Regions from separate parts of the Paenibacillus sp. Dod16 genome, predicted to be linked through region 1. Evidence: predicted binding sites of a transcription regulator. Region 1 holds the regulator's gene; the other holds the start of a gene.
The links. Region 1 encodes Rex, which represses fermentation and respiration genes when NADH is low (regulators of the CRP and FNR family bind a similar motif). Its sites were predicted from a motif close to TTGTGAAATATTTCACAA; they were not measured.
Positions count from the first base shown of each region.

Region 2: a site for Rex is predicted at 1,391-1,408, ahead of hcp (hydroxylamine reductase). Genes of this name have one in related genera too.

Region 1 is NZ_JBNDYG010000005.1:118,951-124,413, forward strand. It holds gene ACPV3A_RS05260 (DUF5590 domain-containing protein) at 92-610, opposite strand; gene ACPV3A_RS05265 (amidohydrolase) at 642-1,943, opposite strand; gene ACPV3A_RS05270 (redox-sensing transcriptional repressor Rex) at 1,918-2,583, opposite strand; gene dinG (ATP-dependent DNA helicase DinG) at 2,646-5,463, opposite strand, start outside.
Region 2 is NZ_JBNDYG010000007.1:270,115-275,577, reverse strand. It holds gene hcp (hydroxylamine reductase) at 1-1,260, opposite strand, end outside; gene ACPV3A_RS08975 (2-oxoacid:acceptor oxidoreductase family protein) at 1,470-2,492, shown strand; gene ACPV3A_RS08970 (thiamine pyrophosphate-dependent enzyme) at 2,489-4,789, shown strand; gene ACPV3A_RS08965 (SF0329 family protein) at 5,077-5,463, shown strand, end outside.

The sequences.
Region 1 (5,463 bases):
TTTTTCCATATTATTTCTGAATACGCTTACAATTATAGAGAAAATAAGAGAGGAACCCGCGAATATTAAAGGGCCCCTCTCTACTTCTTATTTATTGATTTGGAAGAATAATGTCATTACCGATGGTGTTACCGTCTTGAAAACGATAAAACCGATAACCGCGCTGACCGTTGTGTTCATACTGCAGCTGCCAGGCATACTCGCCCTCATACATTCCAGGCAGCAGCCGCTTAATTTCTGCGCCAGGCAATTCGTTATAAATCTGCTCCCGCATCTGGTCTTCTGACAACCCCGTATTCAACAAAACGGATTGGACAGCGTCGGCACCTTCAACAGGTACGTTGTCATCCGTAAATTTCACCCATACCATACGATCTTGATTGTCCTGATCCTTCCCGCTTATCACCCAATAGTTATTGTCCTCGCCCCACACCGATTTATAGGTCTTCCCGGACGTAACCAATTGGCCATGCTGTTTGGCGGCAGCAATTGCCATTCTTTCTTCATTCCAAGCATCTTTCATCACATATGAATAATAGAGCTGTAAACCAAGCAGTAACAGCAGCACGCCGGATACACTCAGCAATATCCACTTCGTTTTTTTCTTCAAATCCGTCTTCCTCGCTCCCCTTGATTATTCCCTAGAGGGTTGTAAGACGCTCAAAGGCACGCTGCGCTTCCCGGCGGATACGTTCCTCATCGAGAGTGAGACTCGCGCCATTCTTCACTACCTGCTTGCCGTCAACCCATACATGCTCTACATCCTTCGCACTGGCGGAGTAGATAGCATGAGAAATGTAATCCGTCTTCGGAAGGAAGTGCGCCTGATCCGTGTTCAGTGCGATCATATCTGCCTTCATGCCTACCGCAAGCGTACCAATATCCGTAAGGAAGGCTGACTTGGCTCCATATTCTGTACCCATCCGAAGCGCTTCGGATGCTGGAATTGCGGTTGGATCCCCGCTTACTCCTTTATGGATCAGTGCGGCGAGCCGCATCTCTTCAAACATATCCAGATTATTATTGCTGGCAGGTCCATCGGTACCCAAAGACACGGTGACCCCGGCTTTCAGCAGTGCAGGCACGCGAGCGATGCCGCTGGCAAGCTTCAAATTGCTGCCTGGATTATGCGAAACCATAACTTGATGTTTGGCCAGAATTTCGATTTCTTCATCGGTCAGATGGACGGCATGCGCAAGCAGCGTTGGACGGGAGAACATGCCAAGCTTCTCTAGATGGGCAACAGGGCGAAGTCCGTAGTCATTTACGTTCTGAGCTACTTCCGTTTCCGTTTCGGACATATGCGTATGCAAAGGCAGATTCAAATCATGTGACGCTTGCACGAATTTTTCGATGAAATCCGGCGGGCACGTATAGGGTGCATGCGGTGAGATCATCGTCGTAATTCTACCGTCAGCCTGACCATGCCAGTCTTTCGCGAATGCAACCGCCTCTTCCAGCTTCTGCTGCTGCACCTCAGGCGGACATAATCCGATGACACCGCGCGTCAGAACGCCGCGCATGCCTGAGTCCTCCACTACCTTTGCAACCTGATCCATATGATCATACATATCCACAAATGTCGTGGTTCCGCCTTTAATCATCTCCAGCACGGAGAGCGAGGTTCCCCAGTATACATCGTCGGCCGTGAATTTGGCTTCCATCGGCCACATTTTTTCCTGAAGCCATACTTGCAGTGCCAGATCGTCGCCATACCCGCGAAGAAGCGACATGGCCGCATGTCCGTGCGTATTCACCAATCCAGGCAGGAAAAACAGATGGGTTCCGTCGATGATTTCTGTTCCCTCTTGGACAGTCGGCTCTTCTTCACCCAGGTAAGTGATCCGGTCGTTCTCCACGACCATATATCCGTGTAACACGGATCTGCCTTCCTCTAGTACCGCAAACGTTCCGTTTTTAACCATCCACTTCGTTGTCGTCATGTGCTGCATCCTCCTTGCCGTTATCCAAATAATAGGCCAAACTCTGCAAATCCGTAGTAAAATCTGCCGTATGGATACGGATATGGGGTGGAGCTTTCAGGATGGTCGGCGCAAAATTCAGGATAGCCTCGATGCCTGCCGCGATAAGTTGATTCGCTACATTCTGCGCCTCAAAATCCGGAACGGTGATAATCCCGATACGAATGCCGTACTCATGAACCGTCTTCTCCAGTTCCTCCATCGGCTGTACGACCAAATTGTTAATTTTCATACCAACTTTGGGAGAATACGAATCGAAAACCGCCACAATCTTCATATTGTCCTTCAGAAATGCATTGTAATTCGATAATGCATGTCCAAGATTACCGGCCCCAATCAATGCGACATTGATCTTCTGGTCCAGCTTTAGAATCTGGCGAATTTTCTCGATCAGATAAGATACGTCATATCCGATCCCTTTCCGTCCAAAATCACCGAAATACGCTAGGTCCTTACGAATTTGAGCAGGATTGAGGTCCAGTTTCTGCCCCAGTTCCTGGGAGGAAACCGTGGAGACCTCCCTTTTCTGAAGCTCATTCAAATAGCGCAAGTATACAGGTAATCTGCGGACCACGGCTTCCGAAATTTTTTCCGATTTCATGCATGCTCCCCCTAATAATAGGTTAATAACTACATTTGTTTGTGCTCGTTCATGGTTTCACTTTATTCAGCTTGGTTCCCTATGCCTGCCTCTTCCTGCAGCCATTTCGAAATTCGGGGAACGATCCCCTCTGTCGGCATGTGCTCCATCTTCGGTCCAGGCAAGGAATATAAGAAATACTTCCCGTAATAGGATTCAATGACCCGAGTATCGTAAACGATGACAATCCCCTTATCCTGCGCGGTCCGTACCAGTCGGCCAAATCCCTGTTTGAAGCGAATGACCGCTTGCGGAACCGAAAGCTTCATGAACGGGTTCTTCTTCTGCTGCTGCAGAAGCTCGCTCTTGGCTTCGACCAGAGGGTGATTCGGCGGCTGGAACGGCAGCCGGACGATGGCAAGGCAGGTGAGCGCCTCACCGGGTATATCTACTCCTTCCCAGAAGGAGCTGGTGCCAAGCAGAACCGAAGCGCTGCTATCCTGGAATCTCCGGATTAACTTGGTACGGCTGGTTCCGTCCATCCCTTGTCCCAGTACCGTAATATCGCTGGATCCCAGCGCCTCCTTCAAGGGCTCATGCACCTGACGCAGCATGCGGTACGAGGTGAACAGGACAAGCATGCGACCATGCGTTGCGATGGCCGTATCAGCCAATGATTGCACAAGTGTATTCACAAAGAGTGCATCCCCGACCGAGCCCTTCAAGCTCGGAAAATCGCGCGGCACAACAAGGAGAGCCTGCTCCCTGTAATTAAACGGGGACGGCAGCAGGACCGTGTTCAGGTTGCCGTTATCTGCCGCTTCCTGAAGACCCAAGTTCTCGATCATGAACTGAAACGATTTGTCCACCGACAAGGTCGCCGATGTCAGGATCACGCTTTGTTTTTTGTCAAAAAACAATTCCTTTAAGTGGGTGCTGACGTCGACAGGCACCGCATAAAGCTGCAGCGATTTGCCGCGGAAGTTGCCGTTCGCCTCCATCCAGTATACCGTGCCCTCATCGTTCAGGGACATGAAGGTCCTCAGGTCCTCGCGGTGTGCCGCCAGGTCCTTAAATAGACCCGATAGGTCTGTTAACAGACTGTCCGCGCTGTAATCATCCAGATCTTCCTTCATTTCGGCAATCAGCTTGTCACCCTTGCGAACGACATCGCCGAGCGCCAGATGAATTTGATGCTCCAGCTCGGCCAGCGAATTCCAATCCTTCGGCTTCTTCAGAGGCGATAAGCGAAGCGAGAATTGACCGGCATCCCCCGGAGTCGCGTCTCCGCGCTCCGGAAGCAGTCCGAACAATTGATCGCTGAGCCGGTCCCAATTCTCTTTGACGGTGATCAGATCCGGATAAATCCGGTCGATGATGGAAGACCACTCAACAGCCTTCTCATGGGACGACGCTTGCAGCAGCTGGCGAAGAGCCGGAAGCTGACCGCTTCGGCTGTCTTTGTACATACGGGTCAACGTATGGACAACCGAAAAATATTTCATCTGCAAGCCTAGGTGCTTGCCCGCGACGTCCTCCAGATGATGCGCTTCATCGATGACGAGACGCTCATAACTCGGAAGCAGCTGGTGATTCGCTTTCACGTCGGTGAACAGCTTCGAATGGTTCGTAATGACAACATCCGCGATGCCCGCTTCATGTTTGGCCCTGTGATAATAGCATTTGCGGAACCATGGGCAGGCACGGCCCAGGCAGGAATCCGAATCGCTGGAGATGGTCTCCCAGAAATCCCCTCCACGGCCGCCAAGGTTCAGCTCCTCATCATCCCCGTTCTCCGTCTGGGTCAACCAAACCAGCATTTGCGCTGCGGTGATCACATCTTCCTTCGGGGAATGAAAATCTCTTCTATTTATTTTATGTTCAAATTTTCTCAAACACAAATAATGGCCTCTTCCCTTGAAAATAGCCGCTTTAAAAGGAAAAGGAACAACCTGGGTGAGCAGGGGAATATCCCGGTCACGCAGCTGTTCTTGAAGGTTGATCGTATGCGTGCTCACCATAACCTTCTGTTCCTGCTTCACGCTTTGATAAATCGAGGGCAGCAAATACCCGAGGGATTTGCCTGTTCCCGTGCCGGCTTCAATCAATAGATGTTTATTATTATCGAGTGCCTGCATCACTTCCTGAAACATCATGTCCTGGGCATCCCTGCTCTCGTAATGAGGCAGCGTTTCCTTTAGACGTTCACGGACATCATTCATGTATTGCTCAAAGCTTACATCAGCCAAAGGATTAGGCTCCGTCTCATCCCTGGCAGGCGTTATATCGTTCCAATCGTCAACGGCCAGGGCGAATTGGCGATAGTACGTATGGGTGTCTCCGGCTTGTACGGCCTGGAGCTCCCTGTCGGCACGGATGCCGTCAAAGAACCAGGCCAAGTCGCTGTCCTCGTCGGCAAACAGGTCGCTTAACCGCTGCACGGTAAGCAGAGGAAGCTCATCGATCTCCTCCAGGCATTTCAGCAGCGCATAGGCTGTGGCAAGTGCATCGCTGTCCGCCTGATGCGGACGGTCATGCTCCAGGCCGAAATGAGAGGACACCATCCCAAGCTGATAAGAAGGCAGCGAGGGAAAACATATTTTTAAGAAGTGCATCGTATCTAGAATTCGGCCGCTGAACGGCAAATAGCCGCAGCGATCGAGTGCATTTTGCAAAAAGTTAAAATCAAAAGCGACATTATGCCCAACCAATACAACATCGTCGAGCATGGGCACGAGTTCCATCATCATTTCTTCCAATGACGGAGCATCCGCTACATCACTGTCGGAAATGCCGGTCAAACCGGTAATAAAAGGAGGGATCGGAATCCCGGGATTGACATAGGTGCCGTATACGCGGGAGATGCTTCGATCCTCTTCGATGATGGCCAGTCCAACCTGA
Region 2 (5,463 bases), on a different contig from region 1:
TTTCATCCGTCCATCGCAGCCGGCCATGACGAAGAAACGGCGGATCGCCCCGGATTTCACGGCATCGACGACTTGATCGGCCACGTTCATCACAGCGGCATGAGCGAAACCGCCGATGATCTCACCCGTTTCAAGTTCCGTTGGAGCCGGGCATCCTTTCGCTTGCTCGATCAGTACGGAGAAGTCTTTGGGAGCACCGTCTGTTCCTTCTGGAATATGGCGGACACCCGGAAACCCCGTGTTGCCTGTTGTATAGATACGGTCCTTATAGCTGATTTTCGGCGGAACGATACAGTTGGTTGTCATTAATATCGGTCCGTTAAAGGCTGCGAATTCGCTATTCTGCTTCCACCAGGCATTCCCGTAATTGCCTACAAAATGCTCATATTTCTTGAATGCCGGATAATAGTGGGCAGGCAGCATTTCACTGTGCGTGTACACGTCCACGCCGGTTCCTTCCGTCTGCTTCAGCAGCTCCTCCAAATCCTTCAGATCATGGCCGCTGATGAGAATGCCGGGCCGGTTTCTTACCCCGATATTGACCTTCGTAATTTCGGGATTTCCGTAAACCGAGGTGTTCGCTTCATCCAGCATCGCCATGGCGTTTACGCCGTATTTGCCGGTTTCCATCGTCAAAGCGACCAGATCCTGCACTTCCAGGCTGTCGTCAAGCGTGGCGGCAAGTGCACGGCGCATAAAACGGTTTAATTCGTGATCATCCTTCTCCAGATGAAGCGCGTGGTACGTGTAAGCAGCCATCCCCTTCAAGCTGTAAGTAATCAATTCGCGCAGCGAGCGGATGTCTTCATTGCGGGTCGAGAGGACACCCACCGTACGTGCTTTTTCATCAAAAGCAGCTTCGTTATCCGCCTGCCAGACGGCAGCATCAGGGAGATTGGCGGTTCCTTCCGGATATTGTTCGTTATAATAGGTGCGCACCTCGCCGCGGAGCTCGATCGCTTCCCGGATTCTTCCCACAAAAACCTCGCGGTCAAAGTTGGCGTTCGTAATCGTTGCAAACAAGGAGTCCATCATAAACAGTGATACGCGCTGTTCAAGCTCCTCCGGCAGCCGGACATCCAGACTGAGAAAAGAGATACCTTTCAGCAGATAAATCAGCAAATCCTGCAGGTTTGCCACATCATGCGGTTTGCCGCATACTCCGACAATGGTGCAGCCTGTTCCCTTGGATGCTTCCTGACATTGAAAGCAGAACATGGACGGCTGATGCTCTAAGGTCTCTTGGGCGTTGTTATTCATTATTTTCTCCTCCAATTTCGTGATTTTTTGCCTAAAGGTCAGTATAAAATTGCCTCGCAATTGGACTGTTGAAGACAGTATACTTCGCTCCCACAACCGACATAGTGATTGGAATCACAATTTTTTTAAGTTGTGAGTATAATCACAAACCCGGCCCAGTTCTTCTTTTAAACTGGAATTAATGACCTAAGAAGAAATGAGGAGAGAACATGTCGATTTTACCTCAAAAGAATGAACTGGGATTTTTCGAGATCCGTCTCGAATCCATTGGCGGGCTTGGCGCCAATCTGGCTGGAAAAATGCTGGCCGAAGCCGGGGTTACCGGCTCCGGACTTAACGGTTCGAATTTTTCAAGCTATGGTTCGGAGAAAAAAGGGTCGCCGGTGAAGAGTTTCGTAAGGTTCTGCGATTCCGAGGTGGAAATCCGCGATCACAGTCCCATTGAGCAGCCGCATGTCGTCGGCGTATTTCATGAAGCATTGTATAAGACGATCGATGTCATAAGCGGATTACAGCCTGATGGAACGGTGCTTGTGAATACGGCGCGAGACCTTTCCGAAGTGGCCGTTGATCTGAACATGACCCAGGGAACGCTGGCCGTCGTTGATGCGCTGAACATTTCCGTTGAGGAAAAAACCAAAGTGAATACGGCCATGCTGGGGGCTTTGTTCCGGATTTGCAGCTTCCTAGACCCGGACGATATGCGGCAGGTGATCCGCACGACATTTGAGAAAAAGCTGCCCCACCTCGTGGAACCGAATGTGCGGACCTTTGACAGAGGATATAACGAGGTTCAGTTCCTTTCCTTGGGAAATGGCTCAGAGCTTATAGACAAAATTTCCTTCGCAAGACCGCAGCCGATGCTTGGATATGAAACACAGGAGCTGGGCGGGATTCTGAACGTTACGGCGAACAGTGTCCTGAAGGATCTTAGCAGCTCCAGGCAGGGATATTTGCCAGAGTACAAGATCGAGGACTGCATTCACTGTGCCGCCTGCGATACGGTATGTCCGGATTTCTGCATCGTGTGGGAGAAGAAACCGGATAAGCGCGGGAATATGCAGATGTTTATGAAAGGCATCGATTATCAGTATTGCAAAGGCTGCTTGAAGTGTATCGAAGCTTGTCCGACCACCGCTTTAGCTGCCATGTTAGAAGAGCCGCATTATGCGGAGCAGCACCGTGTGCCGCAATCATTTCCCTATATAACCGCGGAGGGAGTCCGATCATGAATATGCAAATTCAAGAAACAACAACGGAGAACAAGCCGGCGGCCGCTCAAACGGCAGTCTTCGAGTCGGGCAACGAAATGGCTGCCATGGCGGCTGCCCAGATTAACTATCACATGATGGGTTATTTTCCGATTACACCTTCTACGGAAATTGCCCAATATCTTGACATGATGCGTACACGCGGCGAACACGACATCAAGCTGATTCCAGCTGACGGCGAACATGGATCGGCGGGGATTTGCTACGGTGCGGCCGCAGCCGGAGCACGGGTATTCAATGCTACCAGCGCGAATGGTTTCCTGTATATGATCGAACAGCTTCCTGTGCAGGCGGGCACACGTTTCCCGATGGTCATGAATCTGGTGACGCGTGCAGTCAGCGGACCGCTGGATATTCGCGGTGACCATTCGGATCTTTACTACGGCCTGAACACTGGCTGGGTGATTTTGACCGCCCGTTCACCGCAGGCCGTGTATGACATGAATATCATGGCGCTGCGAATCGCCGAACATGAAGACGTACGCCTGCCGGTCATTGTAGCTTATGACGGATTTTTTACATCGCACCAGAAACGCCGGGTACAAGTATTTACGAACCGGGAAACCGTTCAGGCGTTTGTAGGGGAAAAGGCACCTGAATATCCACATGTGCTGGACGAGAACAACCCGATCGTTGTTGGGGCTTACATGAACGGCGACGATTTGATGAACAACCACTTCCAACAGTCCAACGCCATGTACCGTGCGGGCGAGGTATTCAAGGAAGTGGCAGAGGAATACGCAGCTGTATCCGGAAGATCCTATTCGCCGCTTGATCTGTACCGAATGGAAGACGCGGAGGTGGCTTTATTCCTGCTCAACTCGGCGGGTGAATCCTCCAAAGACGTCGTGGATCGGCTGCGGGCGAGAGGAATTAAAGCGGGCATAATCAGCCCCAATATTCTCCGGCCGTTCCCGGCAAGAGAAATCCGCGAGGCGCTTATAGGTGTCAAAGCGCTGCTGGTTGGCGAACGTGCCGATTCTTATGGTGCACACGGGGCCAATCTGACCCATGAGGTCAAAGCGGCCCTGCAGGAAATCCGTGGTCCGCAGCCTATTGTGCTGTCCCGCATATTTGGACTTGGCGGGAAAGACTATTACGCGGATGACGCGGAAGCTTTTTTTGCCCTGACGATCGAGGCCATGGAGCTCGGTTATGCCAAAGTGCCGTTTGATTATTACGGCCAAACACCGGGAGCTGAGGAGCAAAGACTGCAGCCGGTCATTGCCCCGATGAATGGAGACAGCTTTAAATCTGGCCTGATCACCGTAAAGGTGGATGAAGAGACAAGTAAACTATCCGTTAAAGTGCCGCCGATGCGGGCGCTTGCCGCGAAACCGAAACGGTTTGCTTCCGGTCACGGAGCTTGCCCGGGGTGCGGTATTTTCCCAGCGCTGGAGCTCTTTTTCAAGGGGATTGAAGGCAATGTCGTTACTTTATTCCATACTGGCTGCGCTTATATCACAACAACGGGTTATCCGTATAACTCGCATAAGCAGAGCTTCATTCATAATTTGTTCCAGAACGGACCGGCTACTTTATCCGGCACGGTAGAAGCGTTCCTTGAGAAGAAACGCCGCGGGGAAATCGAAGTTCCCGAGGATTTCACTTTTGTCATGGTGACCGGCGACGGCGGCATGGACATCGGGATGGGTTCGGCCATCGGGACGGCGCTGCGGGGCCATAATCTGATCATTCTGGAATATGATAATGAAGGCTATATGAACACCGGTGCGCAGCTTTCGTACTCTACGCCATTAGGGCATATGACCAGTACGTCCGGAGTCGGCAAACAGCAGCAGGGCAAAGCGTTCCATCACAAGGATACGGTGCAAATGATGGCTGCGGCACATATTCCGTACGTATTCACGGGGACGGAAGCATTCCCGCAGGATCTTGTGAAAAAGGCGGCAAAAGCGCAGTGGTACGCTCAGAATGTAGGTACCGTCTACGGCAAGCTGCTGATCACATGCCCCCTGAACTGGAAATCGAGCGACAAGGATGGGGAGAACATCGTCCGCGCGGCCGTGAATTCAAACTTCTTCCCACTGTATGAAGTAGAGCAGGGAGAAACGAACATTACGTACGATCCTGAAGCGAAGAAAAAACAGGTGCCGCTCAGCGACTGGCTGAAATACATGGGCAAATCAAGACATCTGCTCAAGGAAGAAAACAAAGAAATGCTTGGCGAATTTGAAAAAGAAGTGGAGCGGCGCTGGTTGATTCTGAAAGCGAAACACGAGAACCCACTGTTATAAAATATTCAATTCAGCATACTAGGATTTAGCCTAGCAGCTAAATATACCACATCCCGAATCTGGAACAGATATAACAGTCTTAAAAAGTACCTGCTCATCCTTTGAGCAGGTACTTTTTGTGGTTGCAATCGATTAGATTTTTTCTTTTCTATAAAGCGGAGAAGCAGATATTCCATTCAATATGTGGGGCAGGTTAGGGTTGTTTTTTGGCAGGGGTTTATTCATACTGATTAAGATGTGCAGAAGGATACTTGCGCCCCTCAGGGTTTGAAAACATAGGAGGAACCATGTCCTGGAGTAAATTGAAGCAACAGCTGGAGAGCTTTCTCAGTCCTGCATTAGCCGGAAGAGTTGAATATCGCGCAACCGGTTATCGTTATTTACCTGATAAAGCAGGGCTTTGTTATATTTCGGTAGATAAAAAGAACGTACTCCATATGAGTGATAAAACCAGCTCCATAAGGTGGTATCAGACGGAGCTGGAAATTAAGAATGATCCCCATATCCAAATTCCGATCAGCGATGATGAATTAGAAGCCGTCAGAAAGGAAACCAAAGGGACCGTTCCCGAGGATCGTCTCAACGTCATTGCAAGAAACAGAAAAGTATCCGTACTCGCAAAGGAGCTTTTGTCAGCACAGGCTGCATTAAGTAAATCCAATTTTGTCGCCACT